4 regions of the Pseudomonas juntendi genome follow, and region 3 is predicted to be linked to each of the others. Evidence: riboswitches for the same ligand, from Rfam matches in the RefSeq annotation. Region 3 holds a riboswitch; each other region holds the start of a gene.
What was found. A riboswitch is a leader RNA that binds a small molecule or an ion and turns the genes downstream of it on or off. The one in region 3 is predicted to bind cobalamin.

Region 1: it holds a riboswitch for cobalamin, as region 3 does, so the genes downstream of both, cobO (cob(I)yrinic acid a,c-diamide adenosyltransferase) here and L1P09_RS14940 (TonB-dependent receptor) in region 3, are expected to answer to the same signal.
Region 2: it holds a riboswitch for cobalamin, as region 3 does, so the genes downstream of both, cobW (cobalamin biosynthesis protein CobW) here and L1P09_RS14940 (TonB-dependent receptor) in region 3, are expected to answer to the same signal.
Region 4: it holds a riboswitch for cobalamin, as region 3 does, so the genes downstream of both, L1P09_RS12140 (CbtB domain-containing protein) here and L1P09_RS14940 (TonB-dependent receptor) in region 3, are expected to answer to the same signal.

The regions. Positions count from the first base shown of each region.
Region 1 is NZ_CP091088.1:1,231,286-1,236,232, forward strand. Features, by position in the region: gene L1P09_RS05615 (hypothetical protein) at 1,054-1,269, shown strand; gene L1P09_RS05620 (hypothetical protein) at 1,469-2,047, opposite strand; cobalamin riboswitch at 2,203-2,420, shown strand; gene cobO (cob(I)yrinic acid a,c-diamide adenosyltransferase) at 2,542-3,153, shown strand; gene L1P09_RS05630 (cobyrinate a,c-diamide synthase) at 3,150-4,445, shown strand; gene bluB (5,6-dimethylbenzimidazole synthase) at 4,442-4,947, shown strand, end outside.
Region 2 is NZ_CP091088.1:2,969,254-2,974,200, reverse strand. Features, by position in the region: gene L1P09_RS13765 (DMT family transporter) at 1-258, shown strand, start outside; gene L1P09_RS13760 (TorF family putative porin) at 233-952, opposite strand; gene L1P09_RS13755 (hypothetical protein) at 1,034-1,285, opposite strand; gene L1P09_RS13750 (branched-chain amino acid aminotransferase) at 1,515-2,534, opposite strand; cobalamin riboswitch at 3,015-3,227, shown strand; gene cobW (cobalamin biosynthesis protein CobW) at 3,328-4,395, shown strand; gene cobN (cobaltochelatase subunit CobN) at 4,399-4,947, shown strand, end outside.
Region 3 is NZ_CP091088.1:3,214,395-3,219,341, reverse strand. Features, by position in the region: gene L1P09_RS14945 (DUF1624 domain-containing protein) at 1-793, opposite strand, end outside; gene L1P09_RS14940 (TonB-dependent receptor) at 931-3,057, opposite strand; cobalamin riboswitch at 3,169-3,376, opposite strand; gene L1P09_RS14935 (GNAT family N-acetyltransferase) at 3,421-3,990, opposite strand; gene L1P09_RS14930 (carboxymuconolactone decarboxylase family protein) at 4,066-4,410, opposite strand; gene lpxO (lipid A hydroxylase LpxO) at 4,547-4,947, opposite strand, start outside.
Region 4 is NZ_CP091088.1:2,610,545-2,615,491, forward strand. Features, by position in the region: gene cobM (precorrin-4 C(11)-methyltransferase) at 1-168, opposite strand, end outside; gene L1P09_RS12130 (cobalamin biosynthesis protein) at 202-588, opposite strand; gene L1P09_RS12135 (CbtA family protein) at 588-1,274, opposite strand; gene L1P09_RS12140 (CbtB domain-containing protein) at 1,285-1,473, opposite strand; cobalamin riboswitch at 1,567-1,789, opposite strand; gene L1P09_RS12145 (GNAT family N-acetyltransferase) at 1,861-2,340, opposite strand; partial or broken gene L1P09_RS12150 (LysE family translocator) at 2,477-2,581, shown strand; gene L1P09_RS12155 (alpha/beta fold hydrolase) at 2,603-3,475, shown strand; gene L1P09_RS12160 (pirin family protein) at 3,572-4,438, shown strand; gene L1P09_RS12165 (DUF1652 domain-containing protein) at 4,683-4,943, shown strand.

The sequences.
Region 1 (4,947 bases), 2.0 Mb from region 3:
TAAGGGCGGAAAGGTGACTCGGCGCCGCCTACGCGAACGAATACCCATGCGGTGTAAACGCCCACACCTTTGCAGCGCTTGAAATCCTGAGCGCTGGTTTTGATAGCGCGAAAACTCCAGCTGCGATAGCGACGCATAGTCACCTTTTCGCCCTTACGGCGAGTCACTTTTTGTCAGACGCGACAAAAAGTAACCAAAAAACGCTGCGCTCCCGTCATCCGGCCCCTGCGCTGCGCTCCGGGGTTCCCTCGCTACGGGCATGCTCCCGGGAGTACGCGCTGCAGGCCCCATCCCTGGGGCCTCAGCGCTTGACGGGCATCCATGCCCGTCACCTCCCTCCGCATGCCCTCCGCTCGGCCTCCTGAAGTCGCGAAGATCAAGATCAAGATCAAGATCAAGATCAACAGCCAGATCAAAGGCTGTGCGGGGGTTGGTTGCGTGGTGCGAAACCCACGAAAGCGCTGCTGTTGCTTCTGCTTTTTGCTTTTGCTTCTAAGCGCGCGGTAGCACAGGCGACGCAGATTGCGACTTCAGGAGGCCGAGCGAAGGGCATGCGGAGGGAGGTGACGGGCATGGATGCCCGTCAAGCGCTGAGGCCCCAGGGACGGGGCCTGCAGCGCGTACTCCCGGGAGCATGCCCGTAGCGAGGGGACCCCGGAGCGAAGCGTAGGGGCCGGATGACGGGAGCGGGCGGCTTTGGTTACTTTGGCCAAGACCAAAGTAACCCGCCGTAAGGGCGGAAAGGTGACTCGGCGCCGCCTACGCGAACGAATACCTATGCGGTGTAAACGCCCACACCTTTGCAGAGCTTGAAATCTTGAGCGCTGGTTTTTGGTGGCGTGATAACTCCAGCTGCGATAGCGACGCGTAGTCACCTTTTCGCCCTTACGGCGAGTCACTTTTTGTCAAACGCGACAAAAAGTAACCAAAAAACGCTGCGCTCCCGTCATCCGGCCCCTGCGCTGCGCTCCGGGGTTCCCTCGCTACGGGCATGCTCCCGGGAGTACGCGCTGCAGGCCCCGTCCCTGGGGCCTCAGCGCTTGACGGGCATCCATGCCCGTCACCTCCCTCCGCATGCCCTCCGCTCGGCCTCCTGAAGTCGCGAAGATCAAGATCAAGATCAAGATCAAGATCAAGATCAAGATCAAGATCAACAGCCAGATCAACAGCCAGATCAAAAGCTGGGCAGGGTTTGGTTGCGTGGTGCGAAACCCACGAAAGCGCAGTTGTTGCTTCTGCTTTTTGCTTTTGCTTCTTAGCGCGCGGTAGTTCAGGCGCTGCAGATTGCGACTTCAGAAGCATGCCCGTAGCGAGGGGAACCCGGAGCGCAGCGTAGGGGCCGGATGACGGGAGCGGGCGGCTTTGGTTACTTTGGCCAAGACCAAAGTAACCCGCCGTAAGGGCGGAAAGGTGACTCGGCGCGGCCTACGCGAACGAATACCTATGCGGTTTCAACGCCCACGTTGTTTCAAGCCTGCTTCAGCAACAACGCCACCCCCGGAAAGTACTGCCCCAGCTCGTTATGTAACTTGCGGTACGCATACGGGAAGTACCAGGCCACCGCGCACGCGCTGTGTTTCTGCAAGTCGTCGACCATGTCCTGCAACTCTTCAGGGCTGGCGTGCTGGCCAGCTTTCCATGGGCTGATGAACAAAGCCCCCGCCTTCAACTGGCTGGGGTAGGCCACCTGCCGGGCGCGCACAGCGGTTTCCTGCAATGCAGCTGCCATGTCCAGCTTCGCCAGCCTTGGCCACCGCTGACCCACGCTCAGGTACAGCACTTGGTCAGCACTGCTGATCGACAGATCGCAGCGCCCCTCATGGTCACCTTCATCGCGCTGCTTCTTGCCGGCAAACTGCTGTAACGCCGCCAGCTCAGCCTCCCACGCCGCGGCTGCCAGCACCCCGGCATTGGCAGCCGCGCCGTGCCAGTAAGGTGCCTCGCCATCGCCGTAAAACTGGTTGCAACGGTCAATGCAGTCGACCCAGCGTTCCAGCACCGGGCCAAGGAACTCCAGGTTCGGGTTGTTGATGAGGTGGCCTCGCATGCTGCACTCTCCTTTTGTCATTGTAGTGGCGTACAGTCGCGCGTGATGGCTATGTGCTATCAGTGTGGCACAGCCTGGAGAATTGGCCAGCGTCGCCGCTTTGCAAGTTCGCACTCCCTGCCCACTCCGATTGACGCTCCCGGTACAACCCTCTAACCTTCGCGCGTGTTTCAGGTGCCCTGCCAGCCCCGACTGGGCAGGGTGAAACTGGGAAGCCGGTGGGCGCCAGCAAGGCGCGAGTCCGGCGCTGCCCCCGCAACGGTAGGTGAGTCGCGGCCGCGCAGGGCCACTGGGTGTTTACCCGGGAAGGCGCGCAGGCCAGGGCCAAGGCCCCCTCACAAGCCCGGAGACCGGCCTGATATCTGCCAACGGCATCACGGAGGGTGATGCGCGGTGCACCGTGGCCCCTTGCCATGGCCCCTGCGCGTTCTCCGTCTGCCTGCCTACTCTTTATTGCCGCGCGTTGCCGTGGTGACAGCCAGCGGAGAACCCTGATGAGCGAACCCACCGAACGCGACGAACGCCACTTGGCGCGCATGCTGCGCAAGAAGGCAGTCATCGACGAACGTATCGCCAACTCCCCCAACGAATGCGGCCTGCTGCTGGTGCTGACTGGCAATGGCAAAGGCAAGAGCAGCTCGGCCTTCGGCATGCTTGCGCGGGCCCTGGGCCATGGCATGCAGTGTGGTGTGGTGCAGTTCATCAAAGGCCGCAACAGCACCGGTGAAGAGCTGTTCTTCCGCCGCTTCCCCGAGCAGGTGCGCTACCACGTGATGGGCGAAGGCTTCACCTGGGAAACCCAGGACCGCCAGCGCGACATCGTCGCCGCCGAAGCCGCCTGGGCGGTGTCCCGTCAGCTGCTGCAGGACCCCAGCGTGCAGTTCGTGGTGCTGGACGAGCTGAACATCGCCCTCAAGCACGGCTACCTCGACCTTGACCAGGTCCTGTCCGACATCCAGGCCCGGCCGCCGATGCAGCATGTGATCGTCACTGGCCGCGGGGCCAAGCCTGAAATGGTCGAGCTGGCCGACACCGTGACCGAGATGGGCATGCTCAAGCACGCCTTCCAGGCCGGCATCCGCGCACAGAAAGGCGTAGAGCTGTGAGCCAGGCGCGCCACTGCCCAGCCGTGCTGATCGCGGCTCCCGCCTCCGGCCAGGGCAAGACCACCGTCACCGCCGCACTGGCCCGCCTGCACCGTAACCGCGGGCGCAAGGTGCGGGTGTTCAAGTGCGGGCCGGACTTTCTTGACCCCATGATTCTGGAGCGGGCCAGTGGCGCACCGGTGTACCAGCTGGACCTGTGGATGATCGGCGCGGAGGAAAGCCGCCGGCTGTTGTGGGAAGCGGCAGGGGAGGCCGACCTGATCCTGATCGAAGGGGTGATGGGGTTGTTCGATGGCACCCCCTCCAGTGCCGACCTGGCACGCCATTTCGGTGTGCCGGTGCTGGCAGTGATCGACGGCACGGCCATGGCCCAGACCTTCGGCGCGCTGGCCCTGGGCCTGGCGCGCTACCAGGCCGACCTGCCGTTTGCCGGGGTGCTGGCCAACCGGGTCGGCAGCCTGCGCCACGCACAGCTGCTGGAAGGCAGCCTGACCGAAGGCTTGCGCTGGTATGGCGGGTTGTCCCGCGAGCGTGGCATCGAATTGCCCAGCCGGCACCTGGGCCTGGTCCAGGCCAGCGAACTGAACGATCTCGATGCCCGCCTGGACGCCGCCGCCGAAGCATTGGGGGCCAGTTGCGATGCGGCGCTGCCGCCACCGGTGTGCTTTGCCGAGCCGGCAGTACACGCCTGCGCAGCCTCGCTGGCCGGTGTGCGTATCGGCGTGGCACGCGACGAGGCTTTTGCCTTCACCTACGGTGCCAACCTCGACCTGCTGCGCAGCCTGGGTGCCCAACTGGCCTTCTTCTCGCCGCTGCACGACCGCGAACTGCCTGCGGTGGACAGCCTGTACCTGCCAGGTGGCTACCCCGAATTGCACCATCACGGGCTGGCGGCGAACGCGCCGATGTGCGCAGCGATCCGCGCCCACCATGCCCAGGGCAAGCCGCTGCTGGCCGAATGTGGCGGCATGCTGTACCTGCTCGAGGCGTTGACCGACGTGGCCGGCGAGCGCGCCGAACTGCTCGGCCTGCTGCCAGGGGAGGCGACCATGCAGAAGCGCCTGGCGGCCTTGGCCTTGCAGGCAGTGGAGTTGCCGGAAGGCACCTTGCGCGGGCACACCTACCACCATTCCCTGACCACGACCGGGCTGGACCCGATTGCCCGCGGCCTGAGCCCCAACGGCGGCCGCGGCAATGAAGCGGTGTACCGGATCGGGCGGCTGACCGCCTCCTATGTGCATTTCTATTTCCCCTCCAACCCGCCTGCGGCGGCGGCACTGTTACGGCCATGAGCGAACACGCCTTTAGCGCCGCCGAGCGCGCTGCCATCTACCGGGCCATCGGCGAGCGCCGCGATATGCGCCATTTCGCGGGTGGGGACGTGGCGCCGGCTGTGCTGGCTCGCCTGCTGGCCGCTGCCCACCAGGCGCCGAGCGTCGGGCTCATGCAGCCCTGGCGTTTCATTCGTATCACCCGGCGTGAACTGCGCGGGCAGATCCAGGCCTTGGTCGAGGCGGAGCGGGTGCGCACTGCCCAGGCCCTGGGCGAGCGCTCCGACGCGTTCATGAAACTGAAGGTGGAAGGCATCAACGACTGTGCCGAGGTGCTGGTGGCGGCCTTGATGGACAACCGCGAGCCGCACATCTTCGGTCGCCGTACCCTCCCTGAAATGGACCTGGCGTCGCTGGCCTGTGCCGTTCAGAACCTGTGGCTGGCAGCACGTGGTGAAGGCCTGGGCATGGGCTGGGTGTCGCTGTTCGACCCGCAGGCCCTGGCGGACCTGCTGGGTATGCC
Region 2 (4,947 bases), 250 kb from region 3:
TCCGGTGTGCTGGCTTCCGGAGCCGGTTATGCCGTGTGGTATGGCGTGGTGCGGCAGGTCAGTGCGCAACAGGCGGCGACCCTGCAGCTGAGTGTGCCGGTGCTGGCCGGGTTGGGCGGGGTTGCGCTGATCGGTGAGCCGTTATCGCTGCGTTTGTTGCTCGCCAGTGTGGTAGTGCTGGGCGGTATTGCGCTGGCGCTGGTGCCGCGCCGCCAGGCCCTGCAGGCAAAGCCTAGAAAAAGCTGCGCTGGGCCTTGAGGGTGACCACGCTGTCGCAATAGGTGTTCATGCCTGAGTAGGCGTCACAGCTGGTGCCACTGAGGCTCGAGTTGCTGTAGATCAGGTTCAGGTCGATGCCCAGCCAAGGGCGCGACAGTTCCAGCGACCAGTCGGAAAAGGCATTCACCTGGCTGCCATCGCCGATGGTGAAGGGTGTGCCCAGACGGTGATGGGCGAGTTTGACGGTGAGGTCGACATCGAATAAGGGCAGTTGGCCAAAGTCGGCGAACAGCGTACCGGTGCGGTTGTCGGGGTTGTCGCGCAGTGCACCGCCGAACCGGCTGCCCAGCACCGAGACTCCCCCATACAGTGCTATGCTCTCGGCGCCGGCGATGTTTGGCTGGCTGTAGTGGATCAACCCCACTTCATAGCCCAAGGTGCTGTCGAAGTGGTGCTTGTAGCCCATGTAGCTGTCCAGGCGCAGGGTCGAGTTGGCCGTCACCCCCATGCTCGGGGCGTATTGGCCGACGTACAGCCCACTGGGGTGGCTGAAATCCATGCCACCATGAAACGCGCCGACCGCCGTGGGTGAAATCAACCCTTGGGCCATGCTACGTGAAGGGGTGGTGCCGAGTGTAAAGTCGAAATCGCCCAGTTGGCGCTTCATCTGCTGGGCCAGCAGAGGGGGGCTGAACAGCAGGGCAATGCTCAGCAACAGCAGGGGCCTGAACATGGTCACCGTCCTGGAGGGCTTACGGTAGAGCGTTCAAGGATACCTGCCCGAGCGGCCGCTGAAAACCTTGTAGTGGCGGGTTCAGCCTTTGGTCGAACGGTCGGCATCGGCTGCCTCGGTCACCACCGGCAGGTTGCCGGCACGCTGGATCACCCGGCGTTGCTGCTCATAGTCGTCCAGCGACAGACCGCGGCGCTGCAAGGCCTCCAGCTGTAACTGGCGGGTTTCGTCGGCGCTGTACGGCCGCAGTTCAGGGTGGCTGGCACAGCCGCTGCTGATGGCGAGGGTAAGCAGGGCAAACGTGGCAGTCAGCAAGCGGGCCAGGGTGTTCATCAGGTAGCTCCAGGGGCCAAGGGTGTAGGTGGCGAGGCGATGGAGCTAGGTTATATGGTTGCCGCGCCTGGTAGAAATTGCCCCTCTCGATAGTGACTATTGATGCACGGCGCCCTGGCCATTGACGCGCAGAAGCTCAAACCTTGCAGGCTGCCGCCTGGTGGCTCGATCCATGAAAAACGGGGCATACCAGCGATGGCATGCCCCGTTTTTATACCGCAAAAGCGTTTCAGGCGACTTTGACGATCCAGCCAGCCGGTGCTTCCACATCACCGCTCTGGATGCCGGTCAGCTCGTTGTAGAGCTTCTGCGTGACCGGGCCGACCTTCTCCAGGTCGTGGAACACGTGCAGCTTGCCGTTGTACTCGATGCCACCAATCGGGGTGATCACCGCAGCAGTACCGCAGGCGCCGGCTTCGACGAAGCGGTCCAGCTTGCTGATTTCCACGTCACCTTCGACCACGGTCAGGCCCAGGCGCGATTGTGCCAGCTCCATCAGCGACAGGCGGGTGATGCCTGGCAGCACCGAGGCCGATTTAGGCGTGACGAACTCATTGTTGGCGGTAATGCCGAAGAAGTTGGCCGAGCCGACTTCTTCAATCTTGGTGTGGGTCAGCGGGTCGAGGTAGATGGCGTCGGCGAAGTTGGCTTTCTTCGCTTCGGCACCTGGCTGCAGGCTGGCAGCGTAGTTGCCACCGACCTTGGCGGCACCGGTGCCCTGCGGTGCTGCACGGTCGAAGCTGGAGATCTGGAAGTTGTGCGGCTTCATGCCACCCTTGAAGTACGAGCCAACCGGAATGGCGAAAACCGAGAAGATGAACTCGGGAGCGGTGCGCACGCCAATGTTGTCGCCGGTGCCGATGACGAACGGGCGCAGGTACAGGGCGCCTTTACCATGCGGTGGCACGAACTTTTCGTTGGCCTTGACCACTTGCTTGCACGCCTCGATGAACACATCGGTCGGCACCTGCGGCATCAGCAGGCGGGCGCAGCTGCGCTGCATGCGGGCGGCATTCTGGTCCGGGCGGAACAGGTTGATGGAGCCATCCTTGCAGCGGTAGGCCTTCAGGCCCTCGAAACATTGCTGGCCATAGTGCAGCGCGGTGGAGCCTTCACTGATGTGCAGCACGTTGTCTTCGGTCAGGGTGCCCTTGTCCCACTCGCCATTGCGCCATACGGACAGGTAGCGTTTGTCGGTCTTGATGTAGTCGAAACCCAGCTTGTCCCAATTAATGCTTTCGTTGCTCATGACACCCTCATTGTCTTGCTAATGCCCGATCGCTCGGGCTGCTGTTATATGCGCACCATGCCACCTTAATACATCCGTGGCGGATCGGGAACGGCCGGTCAAGAATTGACAGGCTGCGATGCATTATTTGCGGGTGCTGCAGGCGCAGGGACGGCATTGAGGCTGCAAGGTGATTGTCACAATATTGTCAGCGCCTGTGAGATCGAGCGCCGCCCGCGCGGCGCATCGCGAGCTGCGCTCGCTCCTACGTTTGTTTCGGGCCAATTATGCCTGGGGGATTTGCGCGCGAACCCTTTGGCGCATGCCTCAATATCGCGTCGTATGAACCAGGCGGTCGCGCGCGCCTCTCACAGGCCTCACTGGCCCGAAACAAACGTAGGAGCGAGCGCAGCTCGCGATGCGCCGCGCGGGCGGCGCTCGATCTCACAGGCGCTGAAAGAATCGAGGCGAGCCAACGGTTGACCACCCGCCAACCACTGCGTAGCCTTGCCACTTCGAGGTTCTTCGGCCAGGCCGAAGCTAAGACGGGAACGCGGTACAAGCCGCGGCTGCCCCCGCAACTGTAAGCGCCGACAACGGATCGACACAGCCACTGCGCCAACGCGCGGGAAGGCGTCATCCCGCCAGACTGCTGCCGTGGCAGGCAACTGGAACGGTGCAAGCCAGGAGACCTGCCTCGTCACGTTTTCGACTTTCAACCGGGCGGGGTGATCCGGTGGCGAACAAGCCCGGCCTGCCTGGCCGGTGGCTGTCGTCCTGCATGCCCGCGCCATACTGCCAAGGGCACTGCGACATGAAAACACTGGCCAAGCTCCCCGTTACCATCGTTACCGGCTTTCTCGGCTCGGGCAAGACCACGTTGCTGCGCCACATGCTCGACAACGCCCAGGGCCGCCGCATCGCGGTCATCGTCAACGAGTTCGGCGAACTGGGCATCGATGGCGAAATCCTCAAGCAATGCAGCATCGGTTGCACTGAAGAAGAGGCCACCGGCCGCGTTTACGAGCTGGCCAACGGCTGCTTGTGCTGCACCGTGCAGGAAGAATTCTTCCCGGTGATGCGCGAGCTGGTGGCACGCCGTGGCGACCTGGACCACATCCTGATCGAGACTAGCGGCCTGGCCCTGCCCAAACCGCTGGTGCAGGCCTTCCAGTGGCCGGAAATCCGCAACGCTTGCACCGTCGACGCCGTGATCACCGTGGTCGACAGCCCGGCGGTGGCTGCCGGCACCTTTGCCGCCTACCCGGACCAGGTCGATGCGCAGCGCAAGCTTGACCCCAACCTGGACCACGAGTCGCCCCTGCACGAGCTGTTCGCCGACCAGCTCGCCAGCGCTGACCTGGTGGTATTGAACAAGGCTGACTTGATCGACGCCGAAGGCCTGGCCAAGGTGCGTGCCGAAGTCGCCGAAGAACTGCCGCCGGCGGTGAAAGTGGTCGAAGCCAGCAGCGGCAAGCTGCCACTGGAAGTGCTGCTGGGCGTGGGCGCCGAGTCCGAGGCGCACATCGATGGCCGCCGTACCCACCACGACTCGCACCACGACGGCGACGATCATGACGATCATGACCACGACGCCTTCGACTCCATCTCCATCGACCTGCCGGAAGCCGACGAAAGCCTGCTGCTCGACGCCCTGACCCAGCTGGTGGTGGAGTTCGGCATCCTGCGTGCCAAAGGCTTCGCTGCCATCCCGGGCAAGCCGATGCGCCTGCTGGTGCAAGGCGTGGGTACCCGTTTCGACAAGCACTTCGATCGTGCCTGGCGTGCCGACGAGCCGCGCATCACCCGCCTGGTGCTGATCGGCCAGGACCTTGATGCGGCCCAGCTGGAAGCGCGCCTGCGCCAGGCCTTGGGCGCCTGACCCATGCACCTGCTGCGGACCCAGCCCGGCGGCTTTGTGCCGGATGACAGCATCGCCGACCTTGGCCAGACACCCGCCGAACTGGTGATACTCTGCAGCGGCGATTCTCACCTGGCGTTGCTGGCCGACACGGCCGAGCAATTGCCCGCAGGCTTCCCCAGCCTGCGCCTGGCCAACCCGATGCAGGTGCAGAACCACGCCTCGGTCGACCTGTACGTTGACCAGGTGCTGCGCCATGCCAAGGTCATCCTGGTGTCGCTGCACGGTGGCGTTGGTTATTGGCGCTATGGCGTAGAACAACTGGTCGAACTGGCGGCCCGTGGCGTGCAGCTGATCCTGGTGCCGGGCGACGACCGCCCGGACCCGGAACTGACCAGCCTGGGCAATGTCACCGGCGCGCAGGCCGAACGCCTGTGGCACTACCTGCGCCAAGGCGGCAAGGCCAACGCCATCAACCTGTTCAACTGCCTGGCCAGCCAGTGGCTGGGCCGCGACTATGCCTGGGACGAGCCGCAGCCGTTGCCGCGCACGGCGGTGTACCACCCACAAAAG
Region 3 (4,947 bases):
GTGTGAGCGTGGGGTAGCTGCTCCACGCGGCTTCGCCATAGCCGTTGAATACGCGCAGCACGAAAAAGCCCAGCAGCGCCAGCAGCCCGCCAAGCAGCAGGCAGCGCTGACGTGGCCCGGCCTGGCTGCCGCGGGCAAACCATGGCCCAAGGCAGTAGCCCAGGGCGATCACCCCGATCCACGGCAGTACCGGGTAGGACGTGCGCAGCCGCAGCGTGTCGGACAACGTCAGCCAGCCGCGGTCATGCAGAATCGCCCAGGGCACGTGCAGGGCAGACCCCGGGGCAAAGTGCAGGCTGTCGAGCAGGTTATGCCCGGCAATGATGACGGCACTCACGCCGAGCAGCGCCGGGCGTGGCAGCCACACCAGCAACGACAGGGCGAGCATGCTGATGCCGATGGCCCAGATCACCTGCAGGTAGATCACCGTGGGCGGCAGCTGGAACGTCCAGGCAAAGTTGACCAGGGTGAACTCCAGCGCCACCAGAAACAGCCCGCGCTTGAACAGGAACGCCGCGACATCGCCACGGCCCTGGCGCTTTTCGCCATACAGCCAGGCCGAGAGCCCGGTCAGCAGCACGAACACCGGCGCGCACAGGTGCGCCAGGGTACGGCTGGCGAACAGTGCCGGCTCGGTGGTATCGATGGCCATCGGGTCGCTGACCTGGCGGTGCAGGAAGAAGGTTTCGCGCACGTGGTCCAGGAGCATGAACAGGATTACCAGACCGCGCAGGGCGTCGATGCTCTGCAGGCGCTGGTTGAGTTGGGTGGGACTGGGGCTGGCGCTTGTCATGGAGGGTCGCTGATGAAAAAAAGCCTGAATGAAATGTTATGTTATATCCATATGGCCATGCACGGGTAGGTTTTTTGCTCAGCGCCGGGTTGGCTTTTCGCCGTGAAGCTGCGCTACGCCAACCCGGGCTGCCCGCTTCAGAAGCTGTAGTCCAGCGTCGCAAAGTAGGAACGTGGCGTTCCCATCAGCCATTGCTGGCCGCTGAACGCCGCCTGCACATATTCGCGGTCGAACAGGTTGTTCACCTGCAACCCCACTTTCACCTGCGGCAGAACCTGCCAGCCGATCGTGGCGTCGACCACGGTATAGCCTGGGGCGCTCTGGGTATTGGCGTTATCGGCGTAACGTTCATCCACATAGCGCGCGCCCACCCCCAACTCGATCTGCTGGCCAATACCTTTGCTCAGCCACAGGTTGGCAGTGCGCCGAGGCACGTTGGCCGGGCGGTTGCCGGCACGGTCCTGCACCGCTGCGCCCACCTGTTCGTCAAACGCGTCATACCGGGCGCGCAGCAGCGCTGCGTTGGCAGACACCCGCCACTGGTGGGCCAGCGCCAGTTCCACGGTTGCCTCCAGCCCATCCGACGTCTGCTGGCCAGCCTGTTGGGGCTGGTGCGTGAGGGGGTCGTCTACCAGCAGCTTCTGCTTGACGATGTGGTAGGCCGCCAAGGTCCATTCGCCATCCCCGCCCCAGAAACGTTGCTTGAGGCCCACCTCGGTCTGTTTCGCCTGGGTGAGGTCGTAGTGCATCTGGTTGGGGCTGAGGCTTATCAGGTTGTTGACCCCATCCTCGCTGGTGGAGTACTGGCCATACAGCGACAGCGCGTCACTGAGTGCATACACCAGCCCCGCACGCCAGTTGCCACCTTGCAGGCTGCGGTCGCTGCGGCTGGCATTGGTCAGGTTGTCGCGGTCGATGTGGTGCTGGTCGCGGCGCACCCCGGTCACCAGCGACAGGCGCTCAGTGAGTTGCAGGCGGTTTTCGCCGAACAGGGCAAAGGTATGGGTGGTGGACAGGCTTTGCGGGCGCAGCGGCGACCCGCTGTGGAATACGCCCGGCTGCGGCTGCCACGGGTCGATGTAGTCACCGCCTACGTCGTTGTAGGGGCTGTTGCTGTCGACGTTGAAGCGCACCTTGTTGTACTCGGCGCCGAGCACGGTTCTGCTGGCCAGGCCGAACAGCGAATGGTCGAGGGTGAAGGTCTGGCGGTCGCCGAACTGCTCCTGGTCGTGCTTGATTTCCAGGTAGCTGCCGCGCAGCAACTGCTGGCGCCCGGCGTCCCATTCATACTGCTCGGCGTTGCGCCAATGGCGGCGGCTACTGATGTAGTACAGCTGGTTGCTGGCGCTGAGGTGGTCGTTGAGTGCCCAGTCGGTGGTCAGGCGGGTCCACTGGTCGTCGTAGCGCTGCACGTCGTTCTGCAGGTTGTAGTTTTTCTTGCGCAGGCTGCTGCGGTAATGGCCGTCGATCAGCGGCGTGCCGTAGTAGTTGGCAGGCTGCGCCGCACCGCGCTCATGGGCCAGGGTAAAGCTGAGGTCGTCACTGGCATCGAAGCGCAGGGCCGCGCTGAGCGCCAGGCTGCGTGAGGGGGTGCGGTCCACCCAGCCATTGCCGGCTTGCTGGTTCAGCGTCAGGCGATAGCTCAGGCGCTCGCTGAGGCTGCCACCGCTGTCCAGGCCGAGTTGCTGGTGGTCCCAGCTGCCATATCCAAGCCGCAGCTGGTTGCGCACCGTACCGGCAACCGGTTTTTTCGGGATGACGTTGACCACCGCGCCGGTGGCGCCTTCGCCGTAGAGCACCGATGCCGGGCCGCGAAGCACATCGATACGTTCGACCATCCACGGGTCGACCGGGAAGGTCTGGGTGCCGGCTCCGGTGAACAGGCGGGCCCCATCGAACAAGGTCATGACCGAGCCGTGCCCGGCAAAGCCGCGGGCGGACAGGCCGGTGCCACCGTCGCCGGGGGAGCCGATGAAGGTAATGCCTGGCGAGCGGGTTACGGCATCCTGCACGGTCAGGTTGTTGCGCTGCTGGATCTGCTCGGCGCTGATGCTGCTGGTACTGGCTGGCGTTTCCAGGGCGCTGAGCCCCAGGCGCGAGCCGGCCTGGGTCGGCGTGGCCAAGTCGCTGGCATGGCTGTCGAGGGTGTCGGTGATGGCCGTGGAGGGCAATGCCAGGGGCTGCGGTCCGCGGTCATCGGCCAGGGCCGGAAGCGTGACGGCCAGGCAGGCCGCCAGGGGGTGAAGCTTGAACATACGGGACATGTCGTTCCACTGCTGCAGGAATGAATGGATCCCGGTGGAAAACACGCAAAGGAGGGCTCCGTACAGGCAAGCGCGCGCACGGATACCGGCCTGCGCCCGCCCACCGCGGGGTGCCAAATGAAGCCTCAGGCCGGTCTCCGGGCTTGCGAGGGGCATGAAACCTTCACCTTCCCATGCCTGAGCACAGTGGTATCTCGAAGGGTTCGCTCACTTACCGTTGCGGGGGCAGCGCCGGACTTGTCGTGATCAACACGACGCACCGGCTTCCCGTTTCACCCTGCGCGCGGCGGCGCAGGGCACCTGAAACTGGCGCGCATCTGAGCACCTGGCGGTGCCTTCGTCAAGGCAGATCGTGAAGAACGATCAGCGCCCACGCCGCCGCGAAACCCGGGCTTCGATATTCTTGCGCCCGATCAGCAGCGGCGGCTTCTCTGCCACTGGCTCATCGGCCAGCCACTTGTACATCACCAGGCAGTCCACCAGCCCCAGCCGGGCATGGCGATAGGCCTTGGGCAGCCGGCCAACCGTTTCGAACCCCAGCTTGTGCCACAGGGCGACTGCCACTTCATTGGTGGCCACCACCGAGTTGAACTGCAGGGCCAGAAAGCCTTCCTGGCGCGCCAGTTTCTGCGAGTGCTCGCACATCAACCTGGCCACGCCGCGCCCGCGCGCTTGGGCGCAGACCATGTAGCCGCAATTGCCGACATGCGCACCGGGCCCTGCCGCATTGGGCTTGAGGTAGTACGAGCCCAGCAGTTGACCCTCTTCTTCGGCCAGCAAGGTGCGCAAAGGCAGCTCCAGCCACAGGTGGCGGGCCTGTTCGAAGCTCAGGGACGGGTCGTAGGCATAGGTTTCGCAGGCCTGGACAGTGGCCTGGAAAGTGGGCCAGAAGCGCTCGAAGTCTTCGGCCGTCATGGGGCGGATGTGGATCATGCGGGTTCCTGCGCGGGTTTAGCCGCCCAGTCTGCGGGGCACGGCGCCGTCGCGCAAGGGCGGCGCCGTTCGGGCTCAACCGTTGGCCTTGCCCACTGCATCCAGGGCCCTGGCCGAGTAGACCAGCGCGGCACCCGCGTTCATCGCCACCGCCACACCCAACGCCTCGGCAATCTCCTCACGGGTAGCGCCATGCTTCACCGCTTGCTGCGAATGCACGGCGATACAGCCGTCGCAACGGGTGGTTACCGCCACGGCCAGGGAGATCAGTTCGCGGGTCTTGGCGTCCAGATGACCGGTTTTGGCCCCGGCGCCGCTGGCGGTCATGTAGCCGGCCACGGTGTCGGGGGAAAGTTGCTTCAGATCGCCGATGCCGGCCATCAACTGCTTTCGGTAGGCATCCCAGTCCATCATGCTCATCGTCGTCACCTTGGGGTGGTTGCGAATGGAGCTTTCAGGCTAGTCGAAGCGTGGCGAACGTGCGGCTTGTACTTTGGTGCATGCCCAGTCATGCCTTTGGCTGCACCTTCGCACAGGCCGCTGGCAACACACGGACTCAGATGTAGATGAACACCAGCAGCAACGCTGCCACCACCGCCCACTTCTCCAGGTAGTAGCGCGTGCGATTGCGCTTTTTCAGCGCCTTGCCGCGTTCCCGGATCTTGTAGATCCGGGTGAACAACCGGTTGATGCCGCCGGTCTTGTCTCCGGCGGTGTTGGGGGCTGCGGCAGCCGCCATGACATTGCGGCTGAACCAGCGGTTGAACGCGCTGGCCCAGCGGTACTTGAGCGGGCGTTCGACATCGCAGAACAGAATGATGCGGTTGTGCTCGGTATTGTTGGCCGCGTAGTGGATGTAGGTTTCATCGAAAACCACCCCTTCACCGTCGCGCCATGAGTATTTCTCGCCGTCTACATCGATGTAGCAGGCGTCGTCGTTCGGTGTGTCCAGGCCCA
Region 4 (4,947 bases), 600 kb from region 3:
CAGTTCGGCGCTGTTGATCACGGTACTGGCCTGGTGGCCTTCGAGCACGGCAGCGGGCACCAGCGAGCCTGCGTAGATGATCACCGGGCATTGGCGGATCAGCCGCTGGCCCTTGACCGTGATCAGTTCGGGGTCGCCGGGGCCGGCGCCGATGAAGTAGACGGTCATGCAATGTCCTTGCAAAAAAAGGGTATGGCGCGTTCAGCAGGCCAGGGCGAGTGTCGCCGGGCCGAGCACCTGGCGCTTGAGCAACAGTCGTGGGCTGCCTCGTTGCCGATCGGCCAGGGCCAGTGCGGTGCTCTCCGCCACGCCCCAACACCCGGTGTGGGCATGGGCGGCGGCGGAGCGGTGGCTGAGCAGTGGCTGGTAAGCATGCAGTTGCTGGCTATGGTACAGCACCAATGGCACACCCAGGTGCTCGGCCAGCTGCTGCAAACCCGGCTCGTCAGCCTTCAGGCTGATGCTGGCGATGCCGCGCAGGTCTGCCAGTGCCAGGCCGTGGTTGGCCAGTGCCTGGCACAACAGGGTGTGCAGGGTGGCCGCCGGGCAACCCCGGCGGCAGCCAAAACCGGCATAGAAAGTGCCCATCAGGCCTGGCTGGAACGGCGGAACAACCAGGCGCTGAGCAGGCCCAAGGCCAGCCAGAAGGCCGCATTGGTCAGCCACGAGGCCAGCTTGAACTGGGTTTCCAGGGCCTGCGGGGCCAGGCTTTGGTGAACCTCGGGCTGCGGGGCGCCGAGCACATGCGGGATCACCAGCAACGCCGCGCCCAGCACTTTCAGCAGCCCGTGGCGGGCGAACACCAACAAGGCCAGGCCGAGCGCGGTGGCGCTGGCGGTGCCGACCCACCAGGCCTGGCATTGCCCCAGGTCTGCTGCAGCGGTGCCTGGCAGTTCGGGCGGCAAGCCCAAGGTCGGGGCCAGGCAGAACACGGCGAACCCGGCCAGCCCCCACCAGGCACCGGTACTGGCGCGGGTGGGCGCGCGCAAGCTGTACAGCGCGGCGAGAACAAGGGCGAAGCCGACGGCAACCACCAGGTTGCCGCCCGTGGTGGCGAGCACTCGTTGCCAGCCATCTTCCGGCGACCAGGCCTCGGCGCTGTGTTCATGGGCAGGCACTTCACTGCCATGCTCATGGTGCGCGGCAGGTGCCGAGGACTCGTAGGTTTCCGCCTGAAGAATCAGCGGGGCCACCCAGAAGCTTTGCAGCAAGGTCAGCAGCAGGGCGGCGAGCAGCCCGCTGAAACCCGCGGTGCGGGCAATGCGCATGATCATGGGGGCGTACTCAGTGGCAGGGGAAGGCGGCGCTGTGGCGGGTGTCGTGGGCGGCGTTATGCACCGCCTCGATGTGCGAGAACCCGGCGAAGTAGACCAGGCACAGGCCCAGCAAGCTGGCACCGACGGCAATGATGACGCGCTGGCTGAGGGTAGCGGGGGTGGCAAGGCTGTGTGGCTTGGTGCTGGCGACGGGCATGACGCGTTCCTCTGCTTTTTGTGGGCAATGGGCAGGCGCGGCAGCCCCGGGCGCGGTTACCCAGGGGAATGCAACAGCGCCCGCCCACCGCGGGTTGTTCATGAACGCCAGGCCGGTCTCCGGGCTTGCGAGGAGGAGCAGGGCTCCTGGCAAGCGTCACCTTCCCATGCCGCACTACATGGCACAGTGGTACAGACGCTTCGCTCGCTTACCGTTGCGGGGGCAGCACCGGCATTGTCGGGCCCTGGTCAGGGCCTGCGACGCACCGGTTTCCCGTTTCACCCCATGAAGGGGCACCTGAACGTGAGGCGTAAGGAGAGCATGGGGCGGCCCTGGCGTCAATTACCCGGTGGGCTGCGCATGTGCCGGGGCCGGGTGGAGCAACCGTTAGCCCCGCGCGAATGCCGCCAGCTTGTCCCCGTCCAGGCGGTAGCGTACCCACTCATCCTGGGCCTCGGCGCCCAGCTTCTGATAAAAGCCGATTGCCGGCTCGTTCCAGTCCAGCACGCTCCACTCCAGGCGCCCACAGTTGTTGGCCACCGCCTCGCGGGCGATGTGCTGCAGCAACTGGCGGCCAGCCCCGTCACCGCGCTGTTCGGGGGTGATGTACAGGTCTTCCAGGTAGATGCCGTTGCGCCCCAGCCAGGTGGAATAGCTGTAGAAATACACGGCAAAGCCGATCGCCTGGCCATCGCGTTCGCAGATCAGGCTGTGCACGGTACTGCCTGCACCGAACAGGCTGTGCTCGATATCGGCCAGGGTGGCGACCACCTCGTGGCGCGCGCGCTCGTACTCGGCCAGCTCGGTGATGAAGTTGAGGATCTGCGCGGCATCGGCAGGCGCGGCAGGGCGAATGGAAAGGCTCATGAGACGGCTTCCTTGATCCAGAATGGCAGCACAGTAATGTGTATCTGCATAATTTGTTGTAACTGTAGTGGTCGCCTAGGAGGGCGACTCCGGTAGTGTGACAGCACCCTCACTGAAAGTGGAATGCCCGCCATGCCTGCTGCAGAACCCCCGCTGGCTGATGCTGTTCAATGTCCTGATGGCCCTGCTGCTGGTGATTTCACTGTACCCGCTGCTGTTTGTAGAATCGGTGTTTCCCTAGCATTGCGAGTGCCGTGAACCCATGCAGTTGATCCCCTGGTCCCATGAATGCGCCGAAGGCTTCACCTTGCGTGGTTGGCGAACCCCGGCCAGCGGCAAGCCACTGCTGCATTTCTTGCATGGCAACGGTTTTTGCTGTTTGGCCTACCAGCCGTTGCTGATGCACCTGGGTGAACATTTCGACCTGTGGCTATGTGATGTGCAAGGGCACGGTGACAGTGACCATGGCGGGGCGTTTCTGGGTTGGAACCGCACGGCGGCGCTGGCCGTGGAAGCGTTTGAAGCGGGCCGTGGCGAATACGGCGAAGTGGCCCGCTTTGCCGTGGGCCACAGCTTCGGCGGCGTGTTGACCGGGCTGATGTTGGCCAGTGACCCGCAGTTGTTCGGCCGTGCTGTGCTGCTCGATCCGGTGTTGTTCAGCCGCCGGATGCTCGGCGTGATGGGCGCCGCGGCGCTGGTTGGCCTGCACCAGCGTCATGCCTTGGCGCGCAAAGCCGCCAGCCGCCGCAGCCATTGGCCTGATCGCACAGCGGCGCTGGCTTCGCTGCAGGGCCGGGGCATCTTCAAAGGCTGGGCCGATGCGGCGTTGCAGGCGTATGTCGAGCATGCCATCGGCGATTGCGGCGAGGCCGTGGTGCTCAAGTGCCGACCCAGCCGCGAAGTGGAAATCTTCAGCTCGTTCCCCAAGCGCATGTGGGCCAGCCTGTGTGCAATCAATACCCCGACCCACGTGATCTATGGCAAGCACACCTATCCATTCGTGCCACGCTCGGTGCAGCGCCTGGTGTCGCTGAATGCCAGCATCAGCGCGCAGGAGGTCGCCGGTGGGCACTGCTTCATGCAGGAAGACCCGGCGATGGCAGCCGAGCAGGTGCTGGCTTTCTTGCAGCGGTGATTGTTCTGTAGGTGGAACGATGTGGGCCGTTAAAGCCCTCTACCGGCAGATTGTCATCATTGATAAGGTGATCCAAACCGAAACAGGAGCCTTCTCATGAAAACCATTCTGGGTATCCACCACAGCCCCCACGCCCATTGGGTGGGTGATGGCTTCCCGGTCCGCAGCCTGTTCACCTATGACCACCTGGCCAGCCATATCAGCCCGTTCCTGCTGCTGGACTATGCCGGCCCGCATGCGTTCACCCCAACCCAGGCCCGGCGCGGCGTTGGGCAGCACCCGCACCGTGGTTTCGAGACTGTGACCATTGTCTACCAGGGCGAGCTGGAGCACCGCGATTCCACGGGTGCCGGGGGCCTGATCGGGCCGGGCGATGTGCAATGGATGACCGCCGCCAACGGCATCATCCATGAGGAATTCCATTCGCCAGCCTTTGCCGAGCGGGGCGGCATGCTGGAGATGGTGCAGCTGTGGGTCAACCTGCCCGCTCGCGACAAACGTGCGGCGGCGGGCTACCAGACACTGCTGGCCAGCGATATCCCGGTGGTGGCGCTGGATGACGGGGCCGGCAGTGTGCGGGTGATCGCCGGGGATTACCAAGGCCGCCAGGGGCCGGCGCGCACTTTCACGGCCATGGATGTCTGGGACCTGCGCCTGAACAACGGCGCTGCCTTGCAGTTGCCGGTGGCCGCCGGGCGCAACGCGGCGCTGGTGGTATTGCGCGGCCGCGTGCGGGTCAATGGTGAGCGCGAAGCCGGGCCGTCCAGCCTGGTGCTGTTCGACCGCGAGCAGGCGGATGTACGGGTCGAAGCGCTCGAAGGTGCCAGCGTGTTGCTGCTCAGCGGTGAGCCGATCGACGAGCCGATCGTGGGTTACGGCCCATTCGTGATGAACAGCCAGGCGGAGATTGCCGAGTCGTTCGACGACTTTCATGCCGGGCGGTTTGGCCAGTTGCAGCAGTAGAAGAGCGCGGGGCCGGTGCCGGCCCCCACTGAAGCCCTGCGCAACCATTCGTCGTGAAGTTCGCTGCTGCGACCGAACACCCGATCCTGGCAGGCGATCTTCCACTAAGGTGCTAGAGGATTCCCCGCATCATCATTGCCCCGGCGCATGGACGCCCGCCGTGGCATGCGCATTATCAATTGGCACCCAGCCCCACGAGGGCGTACTTCCTCACAACAGGCCATCCCACCGAGAGGGTCGTACCATGTCGTTGATAGGAGTTTCCATGCTCGAGCTGCGGCAGTTGATCGAGCATGCTTGCCTGCCAGATCGCTGTGAAATCAGCTGTACCGATGGTCACAACCTGACCATCCGCCTCGGTCAGGGCCAGAGCCTCGATGAGTGCTGCACCCTCAGCGGGGTGCCATTGCGCAGCCTCAACAGTTGCCGCGATGTGCTGAACCTGGTGGAGCAATTACATACCCTGCGTGACCGCCCGCCTGCACCGCTAAAATCCATCGCCTGATGCG